Linked DNA regions of Celeribacter indicus. The main gene of each other region encodes a partner of the protein of the gene in region 2 in a complex. Links are inferred from orthologs where the notes say so. Each region holds a gene or a part of one and is shown on either strand. Other genes may lie near its edges.

Region 1 (4,965 bases), 2.0 Mb from region 2 along the record:
GATCCCTCGCTCGTGCCGATCCTCTCCGCGCTCGACATCGACGCCTATATCAACCCGCGCGCGACCACCGTCTCCTCGATCCTGCGCCATATCCGCCACGGGCGGGTGCGCAACGTCTATTCGGTGGGCGACGGCGAGGCGGAGGTGATCGAGGCGCAGGTGCTCTCGACCTCGCCGATCTCCGGCAAGCGCATCCGCGACATCGACTTTCCCGAGGGCGTGCTGGTCGGCGCGATCGCCAAGGGCGACGTCTATGTGAAGCCGACCGGGGAGACGCGGATCGACGAGGGCGACGTGATTTCCATCTTCTCGCTCACCGCCGACGTGCCGGAGGTCGAGCGGCTGTTGCAAGTCTCGATCGACTTCTTCTGATGAACCGCTTTTCGCGCATGCCGTTCTTTGTCCAGCTGATGCTGGTCTCGGGGGGCGCGATGCTGGTCCCGGCCTTCTATGCGCTCATCCTGCGCGAATGGGACGACGCGCGGGCCTTTCTCTATCCCTCGGTGCTGGTCTGCTCCCTCGCGGGCTTCATCGCCATCGCGCTGTTCCGGCCTGAGGCGACGGAGGCCCGCGACGGCCGGCGCGACCGCGACCGGGAGGGGCGCAACCAGCTCCTGACGCTGCTCGGCACCTATACGGCGCTGCCGCTCGTGCTTGCCGTGCCCTTCGTCGAGGCGACGCAGGACACGACCTTTCTCAACGGTTATTTCGAGATGGTCTCGGCGCTCACCACCACCGGCGCGACGCTGTTCGACGATCCGGCGCGTCTGAGCCGCCCGGAGCATCTCTGGACCGCGCTCGTCGCCTGGCTCGGCGGGCTCTTCGCCTGGGTGACGGCGGTCGCGGTGCTCGCGCCGCTGAACCTCGGCGGCTTTGAGGTGATCTCCTCGCGCCAGCCCGGCCAGAGCGATGCGCGCGCCTCGCAGATCACCCGCATCGCCGCCGCGCCGGAGCGGATGGCGCGGTTCACGACGAAGCTCTTTCCGATCTACATCGGCCTCACGCTCGCGTTGTGGTTCGCGCTCGCCATGGTCGGCTCTCCCGCCTTCGTCGCGCTGATCCACGCGATGTCGGTCATGTCCACCTCCGGCATCTCGCCGGTGGGCGGGCTCACCAACACGCGCACCGGCTTCGTCGGGGAGCTGCTGATCTTCGCCTTCCTCTTTCTGGCCCTGTCGCGCAAGACCTTCACCGCCGACAACCCGCGCCCCGACGCACCGCCGCTCTGGCGCGACCCGGAGATGAAGATCGGGCTCGCGCTCATGGTGGCGGTGCCGCTGCTGCTGTTCCTGCGACATTGGGTCGCGGTGCTCGAGGTCTCGGGCGACTGGACCTTCGGCCGCGCGCTGTCCTCGCTCTGGGGGTCGATGTTCATGGTGCTCTCCTTCCTCAGCACCGCGGGCTTCGAGAGCATGGGCTGGGAGGAGGCGCGGCTCTGGTCCGGGCTCCAGGCGCCGGGCGTGCTGCTGATGGGGCTTGCGATCTTCGGCGGCGGGGTGGCGACCACGGCGGGGGGCGTGAAGCTCCTGCGCCTTTATGCCCTCGTGCGGCACGGCGAGCGGGAGATCGAGAAGCTGGTCTCGCCCCATTCGGTCGGCGGGGCCGGGGCCAACGCGCGGCGGATAAGGCGCGAAGGCGCCTATGTGGCCTGGGTTTACTTCATGGTCTTCGCCTTCACCATCGCGGGGGTGATGATGCTGCTCGCGCTGCTCGGGCTCGATTTCGAGCGGGCGGCGATCTTCACCATTTCCGCGCTGACGACGACGGGGCCGCTGGTGAGGGTCGCGGGAACCGACCCGATGAGCTATGCCGCGCTGACCGATCCGATGAAGCTCGTCCTCGCCGGCACGATGGTGCTCGGACGGCTCGAGATGCTGGCGATCATCGCGCTGCTCAACCCCGAATTCTGGCGCCGCTGACGGGGCCGACAGGCGTTAGCGCTACAAATGACGTAATTTTGCGCCGCGCCGCGGCATCGCGTCGCGATTTTCCATGCACAATCTTGACATTCCTCAAGAACTCCTGCGAACGTGAGCGCAAGTGCTGTCGCCCGAGGGACAGTTCGCATCATAAAGCGCAAGAAAAAGGCAATTTTCTCATGGCCGCCGATAAACAGAATCTCCAGGATGCCTTCCTCAATCACGTCCGCAAGACCAAGGTTCCCGTCACGATCTTCCTGATCAACGGGGTGAAGCTTCAGGGCGTGATCACATGGTTCGACAATTTCTGCGTCCTGCTGCGCCGGGACGGTCAGAGCCAGCTTGTCTACAAGCATGCGATCTCCACCATCATGCCGGCCCAGCCGATCAACCTCTACGACAGCGAGGAGTGAGGGGGCCGCGCCCCTTGCATTCCGTCCTGCACCGATTACGTGACGCGCACCCCCCGCATCCCGCGGCGGGTGCCCACGTCTGTTGAAGGAGCGGCATTTGGCCGAATTGCACGAACACGAGATCCTGCCGACGCGCGCCTGGGTTCTCCACCCGGACATCACCTCCGACCGGGACCGGCGCGATCCGGTCGCGGGGCTGGAGGAGGCCGTGGCGCTCGCCGAGGCGCTGCCCAACCTCGAGGTGGTCGGCTCGGAGATCGTGCGCCTGCCGAAGATCCAGCCCGGCCACCTGTTCGGAACGGGCAAGATCGAGGAGCTGAACCAGCGGATGAAGGCCGCGGAGGTCGAACTCGTGCTGATCGACGGGCCGGTGAGCCCGGTTCAGCAGCGCAATCTCGAGAAGGAGTGGAAGGTGAAGATCCTCGATCGCACCGGCCTCATCCTCGAGATCTTCTCCGACCGCGCGCGCACCCGCGAGGGCGTGTTGCAGGTGGAGATGGCGGCGCTGAGCTACCAGCGCACCCGGCTCGTGCGGGCCTGGACCCACCTCGAGCGCCAGCGGGGCGGGCTCGGCTTCGTCGGCGGTCCGGGCGAGACGCAGATCGAGGCGGACCGCCGCGCCATCGACGAGCAGCTCGTGCGCCTGCGCCGGCAGCTCGACAAGGTGGTGAAGACCCGCGAGCTGCACCGCGCCTCGCGCGCCAAGGTGCCGTTTCCGATCGTCGCGCTCGTGGGCTACACGAACGCCGGGAAATCCACGTTCTTCAACAAGGTGACGGGTGCGGACGTGTTCGCCAAGGACATGCTCTTCGCCACGCTCGACCCGACGATGCGGCAGTTGTCGATCCCGAACGCCCATGGCGGCGACCGGGAGATCATCCTGTCGGACACGGTGGGCTTCATCTCGAAACTGCCGACGCAACTGGTCGCCGCCTTCCGCGCCACGCTCGAGGAGGTGCTCGACGCCGATCTGATCCTGCATGTGCGCGACATCGCCGCCGAGGAGACGGAGGAGCAGAAGGAAGACGTGCTGAAGATCCTCCATGATCTCGGGATCCGGGAGGACACGCCGATGTTCGAGGTCTGGAACAAGATCGACCTGCTGCCGGAGGAGGCGCGTGCCGCGCGGCTCGAACGCGCGGGGCGGGAGCCGAATGTCTTTGCGATCTCCGCGGTCACGGGCGAGGGGATCGACGCGCTGCTCGCCGCCGTCTCCGCGTGGTTCGAGGAGGACAAGATCGAGCGCGACCTCGTGCTTCCCTATGCCGAGGGCCGGAAACGCGCCTGGCTGTTCGAGGAAGGGGTTGTGCTGAACGAGGAGATGACGCAGGACGGGTATGACCTGAAGGTCCTCTGGACCCCGCGTCAGGAAAAGCAGTTCCGGGAGATGACATGAGCGATCCGAAGCCGGGGAAACCCGCCGCCGCCCGCGCGCCTGCACAGGCGATGCCGAAGGACGGGATGCGGCTGTTCATGATGCTGTTCGAGGCGAGGGCCGGGGCGAAGACCCGCCTGCGTCCGGGGGCCTTGCATGCCATCGCCGTCTTCATGGTGGCGCCCGGCAGGGAGATCGCCATCGCCAATGCGCTCAAGGGCCTCGGGATGACCGGCTGGGAGGATCCGGAGCTGAAGCACCAGATGGACATCACCGGCCGGAAACGGCTTAAGGATGCCGATCTCGACCGGACCGCCCGCACCGCCCTCGCGAAGGGCGCGGGCTTCCTCGTCTACCGCAACGAGATCACGCGCCAGGCCTGAGCGGGACCTGGCCGCGGACGTCCGTGCCGGAACGGGTCATCCCGCCGCCTTCATCACCGCGATGCCCGCGACGATCAGCCCGGCCGCCGCGAGGCGCATCGGGTTGACGGTTTCGCCCAGCACGATCACCCCGACGACGAAGGCGCCGACCGCGCCGATGCCGGTCCAGACCATATAGGCGGTGCCGAGCGGCAGGTGGCGCATGGCGAGGCCGAGAAGGCCGAAGGAGGCGAGCATGGTCAGGATCGTGAAGACGGAGGGGCCGAGGCGGGAGAACCCGTCGGACTGTTTCATGGAATAGGCCCAGACGACCTCGAGCAGCCCCGCGACCGTGAGATAGATCCATGCCATGTGCCGTCTCCCCGTGGGTTTGTCCGGTACCCCTGTCCGGTACCTTTGCCTCAGGATGCTGCGCCGCGGGACCGGGCGCAAGAGGCATGAAATAAATATTCTCACCAGGAAAGGCGCGGGATCGGAGAGCGCCTGTTTTCCGGGCGAAGGCCGGGGCGCCTCAGCGGGGCCGCAGATGCGTGACCCCGACGCCTGCCGCGCGGGCGAGTTCCGGGTCGAGGCTCATCGGCACATATTCCCCGCGCCGCCACAAGCCGCCCAGGTCGTCGTAATGGCGGGAGAGCGGATGGCCGGACTGTCCGGTCGCGATGATGAAGACGGAACTGTCGGGATCGGCGAAATCATAGACCCCGCGATAGGCCGCGCCATGGACATTGGCGAAGGGATTGGGGCCCTCGCCGGAGGTGACGCCGCGCATCAGCGTGTTGTCGCCGCCCGATGTCGACTGGCGGATGTTCACCACCCATTTGAGAAACGGCGTGTTGCCGAGCACGGGATGGGTATGGGTGGCGACATGGGCGTCG
Region 2 (4,838 bases):
TCGACGAGACCGCACATATTTCGTCCGGCGACACGGACGAGACGCATTTCTCCTCCGGCTACGGCGCGCATTTCTGCGAAGTGGCGGTGCATCGCTGGAGCGGCGAGGTGCGTGTCCGCCGCTTCGTGACCTCGCTCGGCATCGGCCGCGTGCTCAATGAGAAGACGGCACGATCCCAGGCCATCGGCGGCATCGTCTGGGGCATCGGCACGGCGCTTCACGAAGCGCTCGAGCACGATCCGCGCACCGGTCATCTCGTGACCCGCGATCTCGCCAACTACCATGTCGCCGCCCATGCCGACGTGCCGCGGGAGATCGACGTGAAATTCCTCGAGGAACGCGACGACCACGCCAATCCGATGCAATCGAAGGGCATCGGCGAGCTTGGCATCTCGGGCGCGGGGGCGGCGGTTCTCAACGCGATCCACAATGCCTGCGGCGCGCGGGTGCTGCACCTGCCGGCCACCCCCGACAAGGTGATCGCGGAACTGGAAAGGGCGGACAGGACGTGAGCGCCCTGATCGGCTGAACGGCGTCGCCCCTGACGGGGCGGCGTCTTCGCGTCAGAAGAGCAGCCCGAGGAGAAAGGCCAGTGCCGGCAACCCGAAGAACATCAGCTTGCGCGCGAGATCGGCGTCAACCATGACGGTGTGGTCCTCCGCCTCGTCGCCATAGGAGCCGTCGGCCGCCGGCGGATAGGCGACAGGATCGAAGAGATTGCCCTCCTGCGGGCTGGCCTGGATGTCGGATTTCTGCGCCTCGAGACCCTCGTCGGCCATGCGCCGGTCGAGATAGGCGGGCAGGACCAGCGTCCCGAAGACGAGCCGCAGGACGGAGCGGCCGACGAACAACTCCCGCGCGCCGGTGCGGATGATCTTCATCACCGCTTCCGCCGGAACGTCGGGACTGAAGACCGGGGCGGCGGGCCGGGGCTTTCGCCGCAACCGGCTGCGCGCCCAGTCGAACTGGGGCGTGTTGATCGCCGGAAGCTGCACGAGATGCAGCGTCACATCGCTTCCCTCGCGCATCAGCTCCGACCGCAGGCTGCCGACGAACCCGTTGAGCGCATGTTTCGCGCCGGAACACGCCGATTGCAGCGGCACGGGCCGATAGGCGAGGCTCGAGCCGAGGAAGATGATCTTGCCGCTCTGCATGTGCCGCAGCGCCTCGCGCGTGGCGTTCACCTGACCGAGGAAGGTGACGTCCATAACTCGCTCGAATTCTGCGGCCGACATCTCCTCGAACCGCGCGAACATGGTCGCCATGGCCACGTTGATCCAGACATCGGGCACGCCGATCCTCGCAACGAGATCGTCGGTCGCCTTCCGCAGCGCCTCCATGGACGCCACGTCCGCCTGGGCAACCTCGAGACCGAGGGCCTTTTCCGACAGCGCGTCCAGCCGGTCCTCTCCGCGCGCGATGACACCGACGCGATAGCCGTAGGTCAGGAGCTTCTCGACGATCGCCCGGCCGGCGCCGGCCGTGCCTCCTACGACGATGGCGGTGTTCATCGGACAGCCCTTTCCTCGGTTGCGGCCGCGCTCAGGCGCCTTTCCTGTTCCTGTCGGCAGGAGGCTCGTCAGCGGGCCCGGCCCCGCCCGCCGGGCGCTTGCGGGACGGATCCGACACGAACTCGCGCGCATCGTGGCGGGTCCCGTGGGCCTCCGATTGGGCGTTGCGCCGATCGGCGGCCTCCTCGACGCCGGTCTTGCTGTCTTCGGTCATCCTGTGTCTCCTTTCTGCCTGCGGTGATCCGGGCGCCGCCGCGGCGCCCGGCAGGGAATGCGCCGTCACGGCGCGGGGTTGACCATCGCCTCGCGCGACCACAGCCGTTCATGGGCATGTTCGACACAGGCGGCCGGATCGTCCTCCGCCATGAAGACGAAATCATCCGGCTCCGCATCCACCGCCTCGAGAAGAGCCTTCGCGGGGGCGGAGACGACGATCGCCTTCAGATGCGCGAAGGCATCGGCGGCGAAATCCTTTGCCGGGGCGAGCTTGGCGAGATCCTTCGCCCCCTCCTCCGAGGGTAGGATCGCGACCGCGTCGAACATCACGGAGGGTGTCCCGGCAAGCTGTCCATCGGCCATCAGATGCGTGCCCGATTCAAGCGTCACGCCACCGCGTTTCTCCGCGACGATCTGGACCCGCACACCCGCCGCCTCGGCGGCGGAGCGAATCGCCTCCACCTGCGCATCCTCCGTGCCGTCGGTCACGAGCACACCGACCATCCGCCCCATCGGCTCGTCCGTCGCGGTCTTGTGGATCGACAGGGCATCGGAAATCTGCGCGTCGAACGGCGCCTTGGCGGGTGTCGCCGCGTCGGGCAGGTCGATCCCGATCCCCTTTGCGATGCGCGCGGCCATGTCCTCGTCGACGTTGCGCAGATGCGACAGCGCCTGCACCCGCACATGATCGAGATCGACCTTCGACAGTTCGAAAGTGATCGCGGCCACGATGTGATCCTGTTCGGGCGGCGTCTGGCTGCGGTAGAATTGCCGCGCCTGGCTGTAGTGATCGGCGAAGGTCTCCGCACGCAGGCGGCGTTTCGGGCCGTGATCCTCCGCATCGGGATAGGTCGCGAAATGATGGTCCGCCGGCCGTGGGCCGGTCTCCTCGCCTGCCTTGTAGAGGCTGTTCGGCTCGTAATTTGCCCGGCCGGTGTGGACATATGTCTGCATCATCCCGTCGCGCTGGAAATTGTGCATCGGGCATTTCGGCGCGTTGACCGGGATCTGGTGGAAATTGGTCGTGCCGAGCCGGGATTTCTGCGTGTCGAGATAGGAGAACAGCCGCCCTTGCAGGAGCGGGTCCTCGGTAAAGTCGATGCCGGGAATGACATTCGAGGGCAGGAAGGCGACCTGCTCCGTCTCCGCGAAGAAGTTGTCGGGATAGCGGTCGAGCACCATGCGCCCGACGATGCGCAGGGGGATGTCCTCCTCGGGGACGAGCTTTGTCGCGTCGAGCACGTCATAGGGCTGCTCCGCCGCCCAGTCCTCGTCGAAAACCTGGACGCCGAGCTCCCATTCCGGACAGTCCCCCATGGTGATCGCCTCGAAGAGATCACGGCGGTTGTAGTCGGGATCCGCGCCGGAGATCTTCACCGCCTCATCCCAGAGCACCGATTGAGCGCGGAGCTTTGCCCGCCAGTGGAACTTGACGAATGTCGCCTCGCCCGAGGCGTTGACGAAGCGGAAGGTGTGAACGCCGAATCCGTCCATCATGCGGAAGCTGCGCGGGATGGCGCGGTCCGACATGAGCCACATCATCATATGCATCGATTCCGGGCTGAGCGAGATGAAATCCCAGAACGTGTCATGCGCCGAGGCGGCCTGCGGAAAACCGCGATCGGATTCGGGTTTCACCGAATGGATGAGATCGGGGAACTTCATCGCATCCTGGATGAAGAACACGGGAATGTTGTTGCCGACGAGATCCCAGTTGCCATCCTCCGTATAGAATTTCACCGCAAAGCCCCGCACGTCGCGGGGCGTGTCCTTCGACCCTTTCGAGCCCGCGACGGTCGAGAAGCGGACGAAGACCGGCACTTTCATGCCCTTCTTCTGAAACGGCTGGGCCATGGTCAGCTCGGGGATCGGATCGGTGCATTCGAAATAGCCGTGCGCCCCCGTGCCGCGGGCGTGGACGATGCGTTCGGGAATGCGCTCGTGATCGAAGTGGAAGATCTTTTCGCGCAGGACGAAATCCTCGAGCAGCGTCGGCCCGCGTTCCCCGGACTTGAGGCTGTTCTGGTTGTCGGGAATGGGAACGCCGTGATTGGTGGTCAGGGGCTCCCCGCCCCGCTGCTGCGGTTCGCCGCCTGATCCGGTGGTCATTTCGATCCCGGACTGGGTCTTCTCGGATGACATAACTTCCTCCTGTCACACACTCACCGAGGCACGGTCGCAACGTCCGGCCATGCAGAGCCAACGGGAGCGGAACCGGGTGGTTCCGGGTGGGGCGGAAAAAATGCGGCGCACGGCGAAACGCCGCCCGGCCGCGAGGGCGGGACGGCGTCCTGCGGGTCCGGGCGCGCCTATTCGGCCGGGACCGGCATGCCCGCGAAATGACAGCTCGTGCGATGATCCCCGCGCAGCTCCTCGGGAGGCTGCGTTTCGCAGACGGGCTGCGCCAGGGGACAGCGCGTGCGGAACACGCAGCCCGAGGGCGGGTTCATCGGGCTGGGAAGATCCCCCGCGAGGGAGATGATCTTCTTGCCCCGCTCGACCTTCGGATCGGGGACCGGAACGGCGGAGAGAAGGGCCTGCGTATAGGGATGGCGCGGATCCGCGAAGAGCGCGTCGGAAGATGCCTTTTCCATCATCCGCCCGAGATAGAGCACCATCACCTCGTCGGAGAGGTGTTTCACCACCGACAGGTCATGTGCGATGAAGATGATCGTCAGCCCGAGATCGCGGCGCAACTCCTCCAGCAGGCCGATCACCTGCGCCTGGATGGAGACGTCGAGCGCGGAGACGGGCTCGTCGCAGATCAGGAGCTTCGGCTCGACCACCAGCGCGCGGGCGATGCCGATCCGCTGGCACTGGCCGCCGGAGAATTCGTGCGGATAGCGGTTGATCTGGTTCGGCAGGAGCCCCACCCGCTCCATCACCTCGCGCACCTTCGCGCGCCGCTCCTTCGCGCCCATCTTCGGGCGGTGGGTACGCAGCGGTTCGGCAATGATCTCCCCCACCGTCATGCGCGGGTTGAGCGAGGCGAGCGGATCCTGAAAGATCATCTGGATCTCGGAACGGTATCTGAGCATCTGGCGCGGGCCGAGCGTCAGGAGATCCGTGCCATCCTCCCAAAGCACCTGTCCCGTCGCGGGCAGCATGCGG

What was found. The genes of interacting proteins can lie anywhere in the genome.
Region 1: the proteins of P73_RS20970 (region 2) and hfq are in contact, whole or in part, in a crystal structure (PDB 3VU3), measured with the Escherichia coli proteins. The link is inferred for Celeribacter indicus from one-to-one orthologs.

Annotation. Positions count from the first base shown.
Region 1 is NZ_CP004393.1:2,258,359-2,263,323, forward strand. What follows is about bases 1,057-3,715. They hold hfq (RNA chaperone Hfq), read left to right. Parts: upstream 1,057-2,098; coding sequence 2,099-2,332; downstream 2,333-3,715. Other genes in these bases: P73_RS11345 (TrkH family potassium uptake protein), read left to right, coding at 1,057-1,919; hflX (GTPase HflX), read left to right, coding at 2,430-3,715. In the rest of the region: Trk system potassium transporter TrkA, read left to right, coding at 1-372; more of P73_RS11345, read left to right, coding at 372-1,056; more of hflX, read left to right, coding at 3,716-3,728; P73_RS11360 (hypothetical protein), read left to right, coding at 3,725-4,090; P73_RS11365 (DMT family transporter), read right to left, coding at 4,127-4,441; P73_RS11370 (penicillin acylase family protein), read right to left, coding at 4,602-4,965. UniProt on the Escherichia coli protein: RNA chaperone that binds small regulatory RNA (sRNAs) and mRNAs to facilitate mRNA translational regulation in response to envelope stress, environmental stress and changes in metabolite concentrations.
Region 2 is NZ_CP004393.1:4,291,209-4,296,046, forward strand. What follows is about bases 1,331-4,234. They hold P73_RS20970 (catalase), read right to left. Parts: upstream 3,870-4,234; coding sequence 1,791-3,869; downstream 1,331-1,790. Other genes in these bases: P73_RS20960 (SDR family oxidoreductase), read right to left, coding at 1,331-1,511; P73_RS20965 (hypothetical protein), read right to left, coding at 1,543-1,725; P73_RS20975 (oligopeptide/dipeptide ABC transporter ATP-binding protein), read right to left, coding at 4,037-4,234. Also shown: P73_RS20955 (xanthine dehydrogenase family protein molybdopterin-binding subunit), read left to right, coding at 1-512; more of P73_RS20960, read right to left, coding at 564-1,330; more of P73_RS20975, read right to left, coding at 4,235-4,838.